2 regions of the Dermacoccus sp. UBA1591 genome follow, and region 2 is predicted to be linked to the other one. Evidence: predicted binding sites of a transcription regulator. Region 2 holds the regulator's gene; the other holds the start of a gene.
The links. Region 2 encodes LexA, which represses DNA repair genes until DNA is damaged. Its sites were predicted from a motif close to TCGAACANNTGTTCGA; they were not measured.
Positions count from the first base shown of each region.

Region 1: recA (recombinase RecA) is a predicted target of LexA. The motif match lies at 1,855-1,870, and genes of this name have one in related genera.

Region 1 covers NZ_DCNR01000034.1:7,023-11,435, reverse strand. Annotated here, with positions in the region: gene B2284_RS03755 (DEAD/DEAH box helicase) at 1-1,386, opposite strand, end outside; gene B2284_RS03750 (DUF3046 domain-containing protein) at 1,485-1,718, shown strand; gene recA (recombinase RecA) at 2,126-3,151, shown strand; gene B2284_RS03740 (regulatory protein RecX) at 3,234-4,160, shown strand; gene miaB (tRNA (N6-isopentenyl adenosine(37)-C2)-methylthiotransferase MiaB) at 4,230-4,413, shown strand, end outside.
Region 2 covers NZ_DCNR01000112.1:24,397-28,809, forward strand. Annotated here, with positions in the region: gene B2284_RS12895 (vitamin B12-dependent ribonucleotide reductase) at 1-400, opposite strand, end outside; gene nrdR (transcriptional regulator NrdR) at 481-939, opposite strand; gene B2284_RS12905 (LysM peptidoglycan-binding domain-containing protein) at 1,253-1,681, opposite strand; gene lexA (transcriptional repressor LexA) at 2,019-2,735, shown strand; gene B2284_RS12915 (Sir2 family NAD-dependent protein deacetylase) at 2,826-3,659, opposite strand; gene B2284_RS12920 (LysR family transcriptional regulator) at 3,730-4,413, shown strand, end outside.

The DNA of each region.
Region 1 (4,413 bases), on a different contig from region 2:
GATGCCGAGTTCCAACGAACTCGTCGCGACGACGGCGGGCAGGCGCCCCGCCTTGAGCTGGCCCTCGATCTCCGCCCGCACGTCCTTGCTCACCGACCCGTGGTGAGCGCGCGCGATGACGGCCGGCGTGCCCGCCGACGTCCCGGCACCGCCGATGAGCGCCGCAGGTGGGGTCGAGGCGCGCGCGTCATACCCAGGCATGACCTCGTCGCGGGTTGCCCGGCCATCTCCGGCGCGAGCCTCGTCAGCCCGGGCAGCGCCGGTCATGGCGTCGCCGACGGGGCCTGTGGCCCACGGGTCGACGAGGGAGCTCGACGATGCCTGCGCTGGCTTGTCCGCGTCTGCGTCGATCGCGTCGTCGTCGTTCAGATCGGCCTCGTCGAGGTCGATGTCGTCTGCCCCGGCTGAGCTGCCGAGCGCTTCCGCCTGCGCCGCGGCGTCGAGGCGCTCGGCCCAGATCTCGTTGAGGCGTGCCGTCAGACGCTCGGCGAGTCGCCGCGAGTTGGCGAACACGAGCGTCGAGGTGTGCGCGGCGATGAGGTCGACGATGCGTTCCTCGACGTGGGGCCAGATCGACGCCGTCCGCTCCGGGGCGTGATCGTCGAACGAGGCGTCGTCGTCCCGCGGGCTGGAGGCGAGGTCTGCCATGTCCTCGACGGGGACGACGACGTCGAGCTCCCACGTCTTCGTGATCGGCGGCGCGACCGTCGTGACGGGGCGCCCGCCGGCGAGATAGCGCTCGACCTCGCTGATCGGGCGGACGGTGGCCGAAAGGCCGATGCGCTGCGCGGGGGAGTCGAGCAACTCGTCGAGGCGTTCGAGCGTGACGGCGAGGTGCGCGCCACGCTTGGTGCCCGCGACGGCGTGGATCTCGTCGATGATGACGTACTGCACGCCCTTCAGCCGCTCGCGCGCGTTGCTCGTCAGAAGCAGGAACAGCGACTCCGGGGTCGTGATGAGGACATCGGCGCCCTTGCTCGCGAAGTCGCGCCGCTGCTTCGGAGTCGTGTCGCCGGAACGCACCGCCACCGAGACCTCGGGCTCGCTCAGGCCGAGGCGCGTCGCCGCGTGACGGATGCCGACGAGGGGGGAGCGCAGGTTGCGTTCGACGTCGACGGCGAGGGCCTTCATCGGCGAGACGTACAGGACCCGGCAGCGGTGGTCGGCGTCGGGCTGCGCGTCGTCGCCTGCGTGCATGACCTGGTCGAGCCCCCACAGGAAGGCGCTCAGGGTCTTGCCCGAACCGGTCGGGGCGACGACGAGCGTGTGCTGCCCCTCACTGATCGCTTCCCACGCGCCCTCCTGAGCGGGGGTGGGTGCGCCGAACGTGCCCGTGAACCACTCACGGGTGGCCGGCCAGAAACGTTCGACGACAGGGCTGTTCATGCGCCCAAGCGTGCCACGCGGCGCCGACAACCCCGTCGTTTCGCGGTTTTCGCCCCGTCAGGTTGCCCCCGCAGTGGCCCGTGGGCGAGGGTGGCGGGGTGCGAGAGAGTGAGTTCAACCGCCTCATGGCAGACGAGTTCGGCGACGCCTACGGCTCGATGGTGGCGAGCAGCCACGTCTTCGGCGCGCTCGACGGGCGCACCGCGAACGAGGCGCTCGCGGCAGGCGTCCCCGCCCGACGGGTCTGGCTGGCCGTGTGCGACGCCTTCGACATCCCCGAGGAGCGCCGCCTGGGCCGCGACCGGCCCGTCATCGACCACCCGTTCGAGTGAGGCCGTCTCGGTTCCGATGAGCCGGGCGGGTCGTCCCGGCAGTGGGTAGGGGTGAGCGGAACGAGAATGGCGGGTGCCGCCGTCGCGGGTCTGAGGTGGCTCGTCGACCGCACGCGGACACGCCACGCGACGTTGTTCGAACGCGTGTTCTATTTCGTGTAATGTGGTCCACAGATGCGACGCCGGGGAACCCTTCTCCACAGCGTGCGTGGCCCGTGATTCCGGTGTTGTCGGTGGTCGCATCTAGCGTCTGATTCGACACGAGGTCACCCAGCACGTCGGCCTCCTCGTCGATCGCCGGTAGGCGCGACCACCCACGATTTCGAAGGAGAAGGGCCATGGCCAAGGCACCCACCACCCCCAACCCGTCAGCATCGGGCGACAAGATCAAGTCGCTCGACACCGTGATGGCTCAGATCGAGAAGGCCCACGGCAAGGGCTCGATCATGCGCCTCGGCGAGGACGTGCGTCCTCCGATCGAGGTCATCCCCACCAGCTCGATCGCGCTCGACGTCGCGCTCGGCATCGGTGGCCTGCCCCGTGGCCGTGTCGTCGAGATCTACGGCCCGGAATCGTCGGGTAAGACGACGGTCGCGCTCCACGCCGTCGCCAATGCGCAGAAGGCCGGCGGCATCGCGGCCTTCATCGACGCCGAGCACGCGCTCGACCCGGAGTACGCCCGCAAGCTCGGTGTCGACACCGACTCGCTGCTCGTCAGCCAGCCCGACACGGGTGAGCAGGCGCTCGAGATCGCGGACATGCTGATCCGTTCCGGTTCGCTCGACATCATCGTCATCGACTCGGTCGCTGCGCTCGTGCCCCGCGCGGAGATCGAGGGCGAGATGGGTGACAGCCACGTCGGTCTGCAGGCGCGCCTCATGTCGCAGGCGCTGCGCAAGATCACCGGTGCGCTCAACTCGACCGGCACGACGGCGATCTTCATCAACCAGCTGCGCGAGAAGATCGGTGTCATGTTCGGCTCCCCGGAGACGACGACCGGTGGTAAGGCCCTCAAGTTCTACGCGTCCGTCCGCATCGACGTGCGCCGCATCGAGACGCTCAAGGACGGTTCGGAGCCGGTCGGCAACCGCACTCGCGCCAAGATCGTCAAGAACAAGGTGGCGCCGCCGTTCAAGCAGGCGGAGTTCGACATCCTCTACGGCCAGGGCATCTCGCGCGAGGGTGGCCTCATCGACATGGGTGTCGAGCAGGGCTTCGTCCGCAAGTCGGGTGCCTGGTACACGTACGAGGGCGACCAGTTGGGGCAAGGCAAGGAGAACGCCCGCACCTTCCTCAAGGACAACCCGCAGCTCACCGATGAACTCGAGCTCAAGATCAAGAAGAAGCTCGGCATCATCCCGGACGACGACGCGGTGCTCGAGGGCCTCGACCCGGACGCGCCCATCGACGCCGAGGTCATGGTCGACTTCTGATCGACGCCACGACGCGGCGGTGACGCCTCTGCTCCGACCGGGGATCGACGTCGCCGCGTGTGGGAGACGGTGAGCGCGACACATGCCTTCACGACCTGACGACGTCAGGCAGTCTCTGGGGCTGCCCGACTTCGTCGACCCCGTCGACGTCGGCGAGGCGAGCCTCGCCGCGTCACAGACGTGGGGCGACGAGCGACCGGCCACGGCGCGCGGCTTGTCGACCGGCGACCCTGCCGCCGGAGTCGCTCGTCCCTTCGGCTCGGCGGGCCACGAAAGCCGCTTCGCCGGTGACGACAGTGGTGACGGCGACAACGCCAGCGCCCGGCCCGGCCGCGCCGGGCGCCGGCGCCAGGGCGGTTCGGCGTCCGGGTACGGCCAATCATCGTTCGGTACGTCGTCCTTCGGCGCCTCGTCCTCGGGCGTAGGCGCGCGCTCAGGCGCCAAGCGCAAGGCCAAGGAGCAGCTGACGTGGGCCGAGAAAGCCGAGCGGCGCGAGAAGCGGGCAGCGGCGCGACGGGAAGCCGAGGCAGCTGAGCGCGAGAAGGACCCGATCGGGTACGCGCGCGAGATCGTCCTCACGCAGCTCACGGCGATGCCGCGCAGCCGCTCGCAGCTCGCCGACAAGCTGCGTGAGAAGGAGGTGAGCGAGGACGTCATCGACGTCGTCCTCGACCGCATGGAGGACGTCGGGCTCGTCGACGACGAGGCCTATGCCGCCATGCTCGTGCGTTCGAAGCTCGCCTCCCGGGGGCTCGCCCGTCGCGCGCTGCGTCAGGAGCTCAAGCGCAAGGGCATCGACGACGACGTCGCGACCGTCGCGCTCGAACAGGTCGACGACGATGTCGAACGCGAGCACGCTCTCGTCCTGGCGCGCAAGAAGATGGTGACGATGAGCCGGCTTGACGAGCCGACGCAGACGCGCCGCCTCGCCGGGCTGCTCGCTCGCAAGGGCTACTCGGGCGAGCTCGTGTGGTCCGTCATCCGTCAGGTGCAGGAGGAAGCGTCATGAGCGAGCACGAATCAGGCCCCGTAGCGCCCCGGAACCCGACCACGCCGACCGGCGTAGACTTGGACAGCCATGGCTAAGACGTATGAGGTGCGCACCCACGGGTGCCAGATGAATGTCCACGACTCCGAGCGCATCTCGGGGCTGCTCGAACAGGCCGGTTACACCGACTTCGCGGCGCTTCCGGAGACGGAGCGCTCCGAGAACCCCGATCTCGTCGTGTTCAACACGTGCGCCGTCCGCGAGAACGCAGCGA
Region 2 (4,413 bases):
ACACCTGGTGCAGCAGGGCGTAGGTGAGCTCGTGCTCGAAGATCTCCGCGTCCTCGTCGGTAGCGAAGTAGCCGTTGTCGCGCCCGGCCTTGGCATAGGTCAGCACGACGCGGTCGATGAGCTGCTTGAGGGAGCTTTCACGCGCGTCCGTGCCGACGGCGCCACGGAAGTACTTGGTCGTGACGATGGTGGAGGCGTTGAGCGACCAGAAGTCGGGGAACTCGACACCCGACTGCTCGAAGATCGTCTCGCCCGTCTTCCAGTTCTGCTGGAGGACGTCCCGCTTCTCCCAGGTGACCTCGTCGTACGGGTGCACGCCGGGCGTGGTGAAAATGCGTTCGATCGTGACGCCGCCGGTGCGGCGTCCCGTCTTGGCGCGGGCCTTCGTCGTCTCGGTCATGACCGTGAGCCTCCTGGCAGGTGGGGTGAGCTGGTACGTGAGGGTGATCTGGGGGGCGCGCCCTCGGCAGGCGCGCGGGGTCAGGACGCCGAGGCGGCGTACTGACGCAACTCGCTGACCGCCGTCTCGAAGTCCTCGAGCGATTCGAAGGCCTGGTAGACGGAGGCGAAGCGCAGATAGGCGACGTGGTCGAGTTCGCGCAGGGGCCCGAGGATCTCGATGCCCACGTCATGGGCGTCGATCTCGGCGGAGCCCTTCGAGCGGATGGACTCCTCCACCTGCTGGGCGAGAACGGCCAACTGGTCGTCGGTGACCGGGCGGCCCTGGCACGCCTTGCGAACCCCGGACATCACCTTGTCGCGCGAGAACGGCTCGCTGACCCCGGAACGCTTGACGACCGTGAGACTTGCGGTCTCCATCGTCGAGAACCGCTTGCCGCAGTTCGGGCACTGACGGCGCCGCTTGATGCAGGTGCCGTCCTCGCTCGAGCGCGAATCGACGACGCGGGAGTCGGTGTTGCGGCAGAACGGACAGTGCACGTCAAACCTTCCGACGGGGCTGGGAACACTCGGGACGACGGCGCTCCACCCCGGGATTCCGGCCTCAGAGCGCAGATGCACATCAGCGGAGGAGAATCAACATCTAGGGGGAAGCGGGGGCCAAAGCCCCACATGTAGAGATATTAGGCCCCTGAGACCCGACGCGCAACAGCACCGAGGCCGCGTCTACTCGCCCTGCGCAACCTCGCGACGACCCCCGCCACTCGTGCGCCGCGGAATCCTGCGCCAGCCGGGGGGGAGGCGACTCACGCCCCCTCGAACCCTCGAACCCGACGATGGCGATCGTCACACTTCACGGTGCGGGGATGATCACCTTCTGGCCGGCCTGCACCTGCGACGAGCCGAGGTTGCTCTCGTGCTCGATCGCGACGACCGCCTGGTCGTTGCGCACGCCCGGCATCTCACGCGCCGCGATCTGCGAAAGCGTCTCCCCCGCGCGAACGGTGACCTCGTGCCGCTGCGTACCGTCGACACCGCTCGCCATCGCCCGGCCCGCGAGGATGGCCCCCGCCACGACGACGAGAGCCACGCACACGGCCGTGAAGCGACGACGGGCGAAACGAACGCTCTGAGAGTTCGTGACGACCTGCACCGCGCCACCCGTGGGCACGAGGTGGAGGTGCGAGCGGGATGCCGCAGCGTCGACCCGCGCCACGCGGCGCACGTCGACACCCGAACCCAGCACGGGCTCACGTCGAACTGCAGTACTCGAAGCAACCATCGAAACCACTCCTTCTCTCGGGATACCCCCGAGGCGCCGCCACACCGTCACCGGTGCGGCTTCCTCACGCGACCCGGTCAGCCCGGAGGGACCGATCGAACACGCGTGCGATAGAACAATTGTACGACACCCGAACGTGCTTTCGAACGGCGCGCACGGATTTCTTCGTACACATTTTTGAAAAGTGTGTGCGACACCGCGTACTGTGGGTGATGTCAGATACACAAGCACCGCGCACCGACAACCCCGTCATGGCGGGCATTTCCGCCCCGCCGGAGGGTGCACGTGTCGCCAACGCGACCACCGACGTGCGACGAGGACCAGGAGGGGTCACACCATGGGTGACGTTCATTCGATGCAGGAGCGCACGCCGGGCAAGCTGACGCCACGCCAGCACAAGGTGCTCACCGTGATCCGACGTTCCGTCGACGAGCGCGGCTACCCCCCGAGCCTGCGTGAGATCGGCGAGGCCGTCGGTCTGACGAGCCCGAGTTCGGTGGCCCATCAGCTCGCCGCACTCGAGCGCAAGGGATACCTGCGCCGCGACCCGAACCGCCCGCGCGCCATGGAGGTCGTCTCCCCCGACTCGGGTGCGGCGACCCGCGGCTACCGCGGCAACGCCGTGTCTGCGCTATCCGAGTCGCAGCACGACGAGACGGGCTCGGGCGACGAGCGACCCACGCCGTCATACGTGCCGGTCGTCGGCCGCATCGCGGCCGGTGGCCCGATCCTCGCCGAGCAGGCCGTCGAGGACGTCTTCCCGCTACCGCGTCAGATCGTCGGTGACGGCGAGCTGTTCCTGCTGCGCGTCGTCGGCGACTCGATGATCGATGCGGCCATCTGCGAGGGCGACTGGGTCGTCGTGCGACGCCAGGCCGACGCCGCCAACGGGGAGATCGTCGCGGCACTGCTCGACTCGGAGGCCACGGTCAAGACGCTGCGCCGCAGCGAGGGCAAGACGTGGCTCATGCCCGCGAACGAGGCCTACTCCCCGATCGACGGCGACCACGCGAGCATCATGGGCAAGGTCACGGCCGTCCTGCGCAGCATCTGAGGCGCTGGCCGCGCCGCGCGGATCGGTCCAGCGTGTGGTTGCAACTCGACTCTCAGCCCCTTCTGCGCCCCGACGTTCGACGCCGAGACGTCAGGACGTCGCGAGGTCGAGCCCCAGCGCGTCGCACACGGCGGTGAGGGTCGGGCCGAGGGGTTCGCGCACGACGAGGTCGACCCGCTCCTCGCCACGCATCGCGCCGAGCCCGACGAGGGCGACCGGCTTCTGCTGCTTGAGGGCGGCGAGCACGAACCGGTAACCCGACATCACCTTGAGCGAACTGCCGAGCACGAGCACGCCCCGGCAGCGTTCCACTGCCCGCATCTGCGCCTCCACGACCTCAGGAGCGACGGACTCACCGAACATGACGACGTCCGGCTTCACCGTCGTGGCCGTGCAGCGCAGGCACGCCGGCACGATGACACCGCGCTCCAGCTCGACCGCGACGTCCGCGTCGCCGTCGGCGAGCAGGCGCGCCTGCGTCGGCAGCTGGGGGTTGAGTTCGCGCAGGCGTACCTGGAAGCCACGGCGCCCTTCCCGCGTCCCGCACGCGACGCAGACGACGTGCTCGAGCGACCCATGCAGCTCGGTGACGTCGCGGGCACCGGCACGCGCATGAAGGCCGTCGACGTTCTGCGTCACGAGGTGATCGACGAGGCCGCCACCCTGCAGTCGCGCCAGCGCGACGTGCCCGACGTTCGGTTCCGCCGCGTCGAAGATCTCCCAGCCGACGGCACTGCGCGCCCAGTACCGTTGACGCGCCTCGTGGGTGGCGAGGAACTGTTGGTATGTCATGGGAACCGTGCGGCGCGTGCCGTCGGGGCGCCGGTAGTCGGGGATGCCGGATTCGGTCGAGATGCCGGCGCCGGTGAGGACGAAGAGCCCTCCCGCGCGCACGAAATCGGTCAGTTCCGCGACGCCGCTCATCATCCTGCCCCTCCCATAGGTCTGCGTTCGATTGTCTCAACAATGGATAAGAGCACGTTATTCTTGGTGCATGATCGATGCAGCCGGGCTCCGCGTCATGAAGGCGATCAGCGACGAGGGCAGCTTCACCGCCGCCGCTGCCGCTCTCGGCTATTCTCAGCCGGCCGTGTCGCAGATGGTGCGCCGTCTCGAGGAGAAGACCGGGACGGCTCTAGTGGAGCGCCTCGGCCGCTCGGTGCGGCTGACGGAGGCCGGGCAGGTGCTGGCGCGCACGGCGACGCCCGTCCTCAGTGCCCTCGAGGCCGCCGAGAGTGAGGTCGCCGCCATCGCTGGGTTGCGCGCCGGGCGGGTGCGCCTCATGGCGTTCCCGTCGGCATCGTCAACGCTCGTCCCGCGCGCCCTCGCACTCGTCAAGGAGCGGTTCCCAGACGTCAAGGTCAGCTTCGCCGAGGCCGAACCCCCGGAATCCCTGGCGAGCCTGCGTGCCGGCGATTGCGACGTCGCCGTGGCGTTCACGTACGACGACGCGGACCCGCTCCCCGCAGGCGAGGACCTGGACCCGTTCCTCACCCGCGGGCTCCTGCACGACGACGTGCGTCTCGCCGTCCCGCGCGATCACCCCCTCGCCGCAGCCGAGAGCGTCCGCATGGAGGAGCTCAGCGACGCCTCGTGGATCGCGGGGTGCCCCCGATGCCGTGGCCACCTCGTCAGCCTCGCCCAGGGCGCCGGTTACGCGCCCGACGTCGCGTTCGAG